DNA from 3 places in the Solibacillus sp. FSL W8-0372 genome. Region 3 is predicted to be linked to each of the others. Evidence: predicted binding sites of a transcription regulator. Region 3 holds the regulator's gene; each other region holds the start of a gene.
What was found. Region 3 encodes LexA, which represses DNA repair genes until DNA is damaged. Its sites were predicted from a motif close to CGAACATATGTTCG; they were not measured.
Positions count from the first base shown of each region.

Region 1: the regulator LexA is predicted to act here: its motif matches at 1,361-1,374, upstream of recA (recombinase RecA).
Region 2: the regulator LexA is predicted to act here: its motif matches at 1,736-1,749, upstream of uvrB (excinuclease ABC subunit UvrB).

Region 1 is NZ_CP150204.1:1,040,014-1,043,304, reverse strand. It holds gene recA (recombinase RecA) at 214-1,278, opposite strand; gene MKY13_RS04995 (competence/damage-inducible protein A) at 1,446-2,705, opposite strand; gene pgsA (CDP-diacylglycerol--glycerol-3-phosphate 3-phosphatidyltransferase) at 2,856-3,291, opposite strand, start outside.
Region 2 is NZ_CP150204.1:700,347-703,637, reverse strand. It holds gene uvrB (excinuclease ABC subunit UvrB) at 1-1,661, opposite strand, end outside; gene MKY13_RS03335 (IDEAL domain-containing protein) at 1,934-2,176, opposite strand; gene MKY13_RS03330 (competence protein ComK) at 2,363-2,854, shown strand; gene MKY13_RS03325 (hypothetical protein) at 2,858-3,211, opposite strand.
Region 3 is NZ_CP150204.1:2,480,298-2,483,588, forward strand. It holds gene MKY13_RS12635 (recombinase family protein) at 80-736, opposite strand; gene MKY13_RS12640 (LysM peptidoglycan-binding domain-containing protein) at 723-1,070, opposite strand; gene lexA (transcriptional repressor LexA) at 1,233-1,856, shown strand; gene MKY13_RS12650 (gamma-glutamyl-gamma-aminobutyrate hydrolase family protein) at 1,940-2,635, opposite strand; gene MKY13_RS12655 (5'-3'-deoxyribonucleotidase) at 2,754-3,291, opposite strand, start outside.

The DNA of each region.
Region 1 (3,291 bases), 1.4 Mb from region 3:
AAAGCATTCCCCAACGGTTTCCCCAGAGCAAAGTCAGACCAAGTTTCTAATATCCACCTCTAAACTTCTAATCTAACGCAAAGTTCTTCTAATAAATTTACACGCCGCACACTCCACATGACTAAATGAAGTCATTCAACCGCCCCAGCCCATGCACTCCCCCCTACCAAAAACAAAAACCCAAGCAAGAACACTCGCTTGGGTTCGCAAATATTATTTTTCTTCTTCAAATAATTCCAGTTCATCGATTTCTTCTTCTGCTGTGTCATTGGCACCGATTGTATAGCCAAGCTCGCCGATTCCGAAATGTTGACGGATTTTTTCTGTTACATCCTCTTTAATTGCAGGGTTTTCTTTTAAGAATTGTTTTACGTTTTCACGGCCTTGGCCAATTCGTTCATTATTATATGAATACCATGAACCGCTCTTTTGGATAATATCCAGTTCTGCACCGATGTCGACGATTTCACCTTCTTTTGAAATCCCTTCACCGTACATAATGTCTACTTCTGCTGTACGGAATGGTGGAGCTACTTTATTTTTAACAACTTTGATTTTCGTTTTGTTACCGATAATTTCTGTACCTTGCTTAATCGCTTCACCGCGACGTACTTCTAAACGGATAGAAGAGTAGAATTTAAGGGCACGTCCACCTGTTGTTGTTTCCGGATTACCGAACATAACTCCGATTTTTTCACGAACTTGGTTGATGAAAATAGCAAGCGTATTTGATTTGTTAATAACACCTGATAATTTACGTAATGCCTGAGACATTAAACGCGCTTGAAGACCCATGTGCGAGTCACCCATTTCGCCTTCAATCTCTGCTTTTGGTACTAATGCTGCTACAGAGTCGATTACGATAATATCAATCGCACCAGAACGTACTAATGCTTCCGCGATTTCAAGTGCTTGTTCACCTGTATCCGGCTGTGATAATAGTAACTCATCTATATTAACGCCTAATTTTTGTGCATATACCGGGTCAAGTGCGTGCTCAGCATCGATAAATGCTGCTGTACCGCCATTTGCCTGTATTTCTGCGATGGCATGTAATGTAACTGTTGTTTTACCAGATGATTCTGGTCCGTATACTTCTACAATACGTCCACGTGGGTAGCCGCCTATACCTAATGCTGCATCAATTGCGATAGAGCCTGATGAAGTTGTCTCCATATGTCGGTTGGAATTTTCACCTAACTTCATGACAGAACCTTTACCGAATTGTTTTTCTATTTGTTTTAACGCCATGTCTAACGCTGCTTTACGATCGCTCAAACTATTTCCTCCTTAAGAAAAAAGCTTTATTTAACTTATGTCTCTATTATACTTGCTAATGAGATAACATTCAAGAAAAAAGCGAACATATTTTCGCTTTTCCTTAGAAATCTTCTGAATGCCTTATTTTCCGCTTCCAAATCTACATTTTTCCACAAAAGCTTAAACTAGATTAGCTTTTTATAACCTAGTTTAGCCAGTTCTCTCATTAAATAGCTAAATGTAAATTTAACGGCCCTGATTCGATTCGTGTTTCGGGACCCTGTTAGCTGCAAACGATATGTGAAAGGCTCATGGTCGCCGATACTAATTCCTACCCAAATGGCTCCTGCAGGTAGACCGTCATGACTGCCTGGTCCTGCAGCGCCTGTTAACCCTATACCGATATCTGTATGGAATTTTTCTCGAACTTTCGTAGCCATTGCAGCTGCACATTCACTGCTTACAATGCCATATTCTTCGATAAGATCCGCGGAAATGCCGAGCTGTTCTATTTTTGTTTCCTTCGTATACGTCACAACGCCGCCAATTAATGCAGAGGCGACACCAGGGACCTCTGCCAGCTCTGACTGGAACAGACCGGCAGTTAAACTTTCTGCGGCAGAAATCGTTAATTCATTTTCCAATAACATTTGGACAAGATTAAAGCCAAGTGATTCATCATTAACCCCGTAAAAATACTCTCCGACGATATCTAAAATTTCACGTTTCTTTAATTCAATTAAGCGGAATGCCTGCTGTTCATTTTGCGCTTTCGCTGTAATTCGTAGTGTCACTTCCCCATCTGAAGCAAGCGGTGCAACAGTTGGATTCGTTTGTTCATCCAATATATTCTCGATACGATCTTCCAGTTCTGCTTCCCCAATGCCATAAAAACGCAGTACATGCGATAAAATAACGCCACCATCATGTAAAAGTGCGGCTAACTTCGGTTTCGTTTCGTATTGGAACATTGGCTCCAGCTCTTTTGGCGGTCCTGGAAGCAAAATATAAATGCGGTCATTGTCGGATAAGAACATGCCTGGTGCCATGCCATGCTGATTCAGCAGTACATCGCAGCCTTCCAATACAAGCGCCTGTTTGCGGTTGTTTTCTGTCATAGGACGTTTTTGTTTTGAAAAGAACTCTTCAATCGCATAGAGTGCAGTCTCGTCAAATACTAAATTTCGATTTAAATGCCTTGCAATTGTTTCCTTCGTTAAATCATCCTTTGTCGGTCCTAACCCGCCGGAGAAAATAATCAGGTCTGCTCGCTGTTCTGCAATATGGATTGCCTCGAGAAGCCGCGCCTCATTGTCCCCTACAACGGTATGATAATAAACATTAATCCCAAGCTCAGATAGTTGGCTTGAAATAAACTTTGCATTCGTATTGGCAATTTGCCCCAATAACAATTCCGACCCTACCGCAATAATTTCTGCATTCATTCAAAGACCCCCTTATATAAAGAAAAACTAGATTAGAAAAACATCATCCCGTACAAACGTGCGGGAATTTGTTTTATCTTAATGGATTCATAATACTACTATTCCTATCCATAAAGAAAATCTAACCTAGTTTTTTGAAATTTATTTATTTTATTTCGAATCCAACAGTACACGACGGTTAATGTAGAAATAATCCCATCCGGACCATACTGTAAAGATCAGGGCAACATAGAGCATAATCATATCAAATGGTATGCCAACTAAAGTAAAAATTGTGTTGTGTAAAATCAATGCGGAGATTGCGACAATTTGGGCCCAAGTTTTAATTTTACCGAGCTGATTTGCGGCCACCACTTCACCTTGACCGGCCAAAATCAGTCGTAAGCCTGTTACTGCAAACTCACGCGAAATGATGATAATGACAATCCAGGCAGGCGCTAATTCGATTTCCACCAATAATATAAAAGCAGCTGAAACGAGCAGTTTATCTGCAAGCGGGTCCAAAAACTTCCCAAAATTCGTCACTAAATTATATTTACGGGCATAATAGCCATCTACCCAATCCGTTGCTGAAGCGAAAATAAAA
Region 2 (3,291 bases), 1.8 Mb from region 3:
TTGGCATATAAAATAACATGACCATTCGAGTTACGTGCAGCCCGTCCAATTGTTTGAATTAATGAACGCTCTGAACGAAGGAAGCCTTCCTTGTCCGCATCGAGAATTGCGACAAGGGAAACTTCCGGAATATCGAGACCTTCCCGTAATAAGTTAATGCCGATCAGCACATCATAGGTCCCTTTACGAAGTTCACGGATAATTTCGATTCGTTCCAATGTCTTGATTTCCGAGTGCAAGTATTCGACTTTTAAGCTCATTTCTTTTAAATAACTCGATAAATCTTCAGACATTTTTTTAGTTAAAGTTGTAATTAATGTCCGTTCATTACGACGGATACGTTCATGAATTTCATCGATTAAATCATCAATCTGTCCTTCAATAGGACGTACATCGATTGTTGGATCGAGCAGCCCTGTTGGACGAATAATTTGTTCCACCATTTCCGGTGTATGCTCTAACTCGTATGGACCTGGTGTTGCAGATACATAAATTGCCTGGCTAACTTTTGACTGGAACTCATCGAACATTAACGGACGGTTATCAAGTGCAGACGGCAAACGGAAGCCATGCTCAACTAATACGCCTTTACGAGCCTGGTCTCCATTATACATACCACGTACTTGCGGCAAAGTAACATGACTTTCATCAACAACAAGCAAAAAGTCCTTAGGGAAATAATCTAGTAATGTATATGGTGTAGCCCCTGCTTCACGCAATGTTAAATGGCGCGAATAGTTTTCAATGCCTGAGCAGAAGCCCATTTCCTTCATCATTTCCAAATCATAATTTGTACGCTGCTCTAAACGCTGCGCCTCTAGTAAACGGTCTTCCGAGCGTAATATTGCAAGACGCTCCTCCAGTTCCTTTTCAATATTTTCAATGGCGACCTTCATCTTTTCTTCACGGGTAACGAAGTGGGATGCAGGGAAAATGGCAACATGCTGACGGTCTCCCAAAATTTCACCTGTTAATGCATCGACTTCCCGAATCCGATCAACCTCATCACCGAAAAACTCAACACGAATACAATGCTCGTCTCTAGATGCCGGGAAAATTTCCACAACATCCCCACGCACTCGAAACGTACCACGTGTAAAGTTAATATCATTTCGTTCATATTGAATGTCTACCAGCTTGCGCAATAGCTGATTACGCTCGAGTTCCATCCCTGTACGAATGGATACAACCATTTCACGATATTCTTCAGGATTACCGAGACCATATATACAGGATACTGAAGCAATTATAATAACATCATCCCGTTCAAACAAAGCCGTTGTGGCCGAGTGACGTAGCTTATCGATTTCTTCATTAATACTTGAATCCTTTTCAATATACGTATCGGTTTGCGGTACATACGCTTCCGGTTGGAAATAATCATAATAACTTACGAAATATTCAACTGCATTGTCCGGAAAAAACTCCTTGAACTCACTATATAATTGACCTGCAAGTGTTTTATTGTGTGCCATCACGAGCGTTGGCTTATTCACTTCTTTAATTACATTTGAAATTGTAAAGGTTTTACCTGTACCAGTTGCCCCCAGCAATGTCTGATGGCGTTTTCCTTCTTTAATGCCTTGTACAAGCTGTTTAATCGCTTCCGGCTGGTCACCGGCAGGCTTGTAGGCGGACTGTATTTTATAAGTTTCTGTCATTTTCAGCTTGTCCTTTCTGTCGCTTTTCTTATTCTCTATTTTAACATACCCGTTTTTAATTTACGATAAAATTGCGAACATATATTCCCAAAATGCATTAGGATGGATAATTTGCACTTTGGAAAGGGTTATTCGAAAGTCTTCCACACTTATTAGAAAAAATATCCTATTTATTTGAAAATTTTTGTATTTTATTAGATTATTAAATCCTGTTTCTAAAGCAAACTTTTTAAACACACAAAAAAGCCACCTATCATAAGGTGACTTCTTTGTTAAGAAACAGTGATTGCCAATAAATCGTTCAATTCTGTTGTGTAGCATTCAAATGCCTTTTCGTTCTTTTGATCTAGCGATGTATCGATAAGTAATTTTAGTTGTTCGATACGTTGCATACGCTGTAATCGACTAATAAATAAATCTAAATAAATTTCATTCAATAACTTCTCCGCTTGATTTTCAGTGGACTGCTGACCTACCGCTTTTAAAAAGTCTGTATAAGAATAATATTTATCCATCGATATCACCTCGACCTCTTTTTTCCATTATAAAGTAAAACACATTTAATTTGCAATATATTCTGAAAAATTATCATATGACCAAATTTTCAGAATACGGTGTTGATTTTTCCCATTTATTGTATTATTTTAACTGTATAGTGGAAATTTAAGCGGGTAGGGAATGTTAAAGAAAGGGGATCTAATATGACTAGTAATATACCACAAAATTCAAATTATATTATTTCTAATTCAACTTTTTGTTTAAGTTCCTATCAGTATCGGGATAAAATCCATACGATAATATTGGACAAATACGGAAAAGTAACCGCACCTTATAAGCCTTTAAAGCTCGTTCGCAACACATGCAGGTTGCACGGCAGTTCCTATGAAGCGAGCAAATATCAGGCAAGGAAGTTTTTTGGGGAGAATAAACATAAACTGCCGGTTATGGTGGCATACGATTTTGGGGAGCCTTGTGTATTGTTTCCGCTCTTTTCACCGCAATCCCCTCATAATATTTGGATAGCACTAAACCCTGTCATTAATATTAGTGATGCGGGTGATAAAACACGCGTAACTTTTATAGACGGAACAGAGGTTGAGTTCGCTATCCATATGAAATCGTTTAACCAACAATACGTACGTGCTGCCATGTTCTATAAACACCTTATTCTACATCGCCATGCCACGCTGTAACCATCAGCTTTTTGCAAAATATTCCGCAAGAAGCATCTCGCTATGATTACGAAGGCGAATATTCGAATATCTCCTACACTCCATGACTCCATTAAAATAAAAATGATACTCGGTAAACATATCATCCGTTTCGCCTCTTACTAGACGCATCTGATGAAGTTTAAAATAGTCCTTCGTTTCTTTTAAGTCATATTTTACCTTGGTACGTACAGCATTGATTAAATGTAAATATGGATTTTTAAATTTAAACGGGCTTTGTTCTACAATTGAATAATCCTTCTCAAGAATTATTAATAACAACGGCAAATAAATTCCTGCTTCGTAGTACGGAATCGTTTTAGAAGGAATTTGCACCATAAGAAAACCTCCATTATAAGAACGTTTGTTCGTATTTATTTTCACATATTTTTTTATTTTTGACAAGTGGAAAATAATTA
Region 3 (3,291 bases):
TCTTCTGTAATACTTTAGTTAATTTTTATAATTGCTATAGAATTCCTGTAATTGTGTTGCGATATTCTTAAGGACAATTTTAATCTTCAAAATGCTCCATATATTCAATATATCGTCTATGTACTGTTGCTTTACTTATGGGTATACCCAAGCCTGATATGGTAGTGGCTATTTCAGCAAACGTTAAGCCTTTTTGACGGAGCTGAACAATTTCTTCAACTGGTACATCCTTTCGTTCGCGACCTTCAATATTCCCACGGTTTTTTAAATTATTTTGGGGTTGATACCCATTTTCTACTGCTCGACGCATTCCACGACGAATTTTAGCATTGTGCATACGACGCTGATACTCTTCAACTACAGCCAATATTTCAAGCAGCATCGTATCCATCTCATTTAATACTACAGGACCAGCATCATTCAATGTATAAACAGTCGCTTCGTATTTTTGTAATAGATGGAGAACTGCCATTCTTGCATTCCCTCGTCCTAAACGTGTTTCATCCTGTACAAATAACGATTTGATTTTATTTTCCCTCATATAATCGAGCATATCCAGTAATCCATCACGTTCCACGTCATAGCCGCTATGTTGATCCGTAAAAATCTCTACTTCTTTAAAACCGAATGCGCCTGCATATTTCGTAAGTTCCTCTTTCTGACGCAGCAACGATGTTTCTTGCGCACTTTTTTCGGTACTGACACGGCAATAAATAACTGCTTTAGTTTTTGTCATTATTATCTCTCGCTACCTTAATTGTCGACACATCGGATGATTCATTCAACTGAACAATATATTGGGCTTCCTTTTCAACTGGTACAACCAATATTTGTCCTGAAACAACTTTTCCATCTCGTAGACCATTTTCTTTTTTCACTTTGTTTATCCAATCATGCGTTGCCATTTTACCACGATAATGGTCTGCAAGCGACCATAAAGTATCTCCTTGTTCGATAGATACTTGTTCGTATAATTCTATATTATCGTCTTTATGGAATATTAATACCAATAATAGAATAGAAAACATGAGAAACATTGATGTGAAGCTGTTTAATTTAATTTTTTTCATAATAAATACCCCTCTTTTCGAATATACGTTCGGAATGTTTGTTCCCATAATAATACGAACATATGTTTTTGTCAACCGTTTTTTCGAACTTATGTTTGCATTCGTGTTCGCATACTGCTATACTTACACTAAGAAAAATAGCATGATAAAGAGGTGAGTTAGTTGACACAAAAAATTTCCAAGCGACAAGAAGCTATTCTAACTTTTATAAAAGAGGAAGTTCGTTCAAAAGGCTATCCGCCTTCAGTTCGTGAAATTGGAGAGGCAGTAGGTTTAGCTTCTAGTTCAACTGTCCACGGGCATTTAGCTCGATTAGAAAGTAAAGGGCTTATACGTCGCGACCCTACTAAACCGCGTGCCATTGAAATTTTAGATCAAGAAGAGCTATCAATAGCTAAGCAAGGTGTAATTCACGTACCATTAATCGGTAAAGTTACAGCTGGTTTACCTATTTCAGCTATTGAAGATATCCAAGAATATTTCCCGCTGCCCGATGCATATGGATCATCAGAAGATGAGTTATTTATGCTTGAAATAATGGGTGAATCAATGATTGAAGCAGGCATATTAAATGGGGATTACGTTATCGTCAAGAAAACTTCTACTGCAAGCAATGGAGAAATTGTTGTTGCAATGACCGAAGAAGATGAGGCGACTGTGAAGCGTTTCTACAAAGAAAAAACTCATTTCCGTCTACAACCTGAAAACAGTTCAATGGAGCCGATTATTGTTAATCAAGTATCAATTTTAGGTAAAGTAGTAGGGCTATATCGAAATATTCATTAATTAAAAGCTTGCCATTCTAATAGAATCGGCAAGCTTTTTCTTTTTCAAACAAAAAACCCAGCCGAAATCGACTGGGTCCTCCTTTATTTTTTACATGCATTTATAAAACTACTAAATAAACGTTGTGCATAAATATCACCGTTTGGTGCCAACTCTTCAGGGTGCCACTGTACAGCCACACAATATGGATGGGATTCGTGCTCTATTCCCTCAATTATACCGTCTTTTGCAACAGCCGATGTGATCAGACCTTTCCCTAATTTCCCTACTGACTGGTGATGGAAAGTATTCACACGAAATGATTCTTCTCCAAAAATAGCTTTAAACTTTGGTGTTTTCACATCAACAGTGTGGGCTAATTCTCCGCGCTTGGATGGTTGCTTATGTTGGACTATATTTTCCACCTGTGATGGAATATCCTGAATAATCGTACCTCCAAAGGCTACATTCATAATCTGCTGTCCTCGGCAAATACCTAGAATGGGCATTTGTCTTTTAAATGCTTCATTCATTAATAAAAGATCACTGTCATCACGCTTTCGTACTACACTCCCGATATTACGATGCGGCTCTTCATTAAATAATAACGGATCGATATCCGCACCACCAATTAATACAATACCATCAACAATATCCAATAAAGCCTCAACATTTCCTTTCGTCGCATTCGGAATACAAATCGGAATTCCCCCTGCTTGTTCAATTGATGTTAAATAGACATTATTAATATCCATTTTCTTGTCAAAGTCATACATCGTTAATCCAATAATCGGCTTCATTTTCTATCCCCTTAAAGTTAAAAAATAATTCAAATATTTTAAATTATACTATTATATCGCCTTAAATGACTACTAAAATTTACAAATAAAGGGGCTGCTAAATGCAGACCCTGTTTGACTAAACAATTTCAAGTTGTTTTATAAAATATTCCTTAATTTCTTTCCAATTATGGACGCTTGTATATCCTTCTTCTGCCCGATTGTATGGCATTGAATACAATAGTCCTGTTCCTTTAAATGCCGCAAGTTGTCTTGGACTGTCGTCAATTAAATAATCGGTATGTATAACTGCTTTATTTCCGCAAAATACAATATTTTGTGTTTTAATGAATGGAAAATGCTTGATTAGCCAATCATATTTGGCTGTGAATGATCCCGGTACATCCATTGCAGCAGTAGCTATAAAGATTTCATAATGCTCCTGCAGCTCCTGAATGACTTCAATTGCATCTTCATCCAGTAAGTCCAAATCACGGAAATAATCTGGCTCATTTAATAGTGCAAATAGTTTCTTCGCATCTTCACGTGGTAAATCACGCTGCGTAGTTAATAAAAATTCCTCGTCCGTAAAGGAAGTGCCAAAATTCTCATTGTAAGTAATACGTAACTTAGAATAAAAGTCAGCTAAAACCTGGTCCATATCAATCGCAATACTT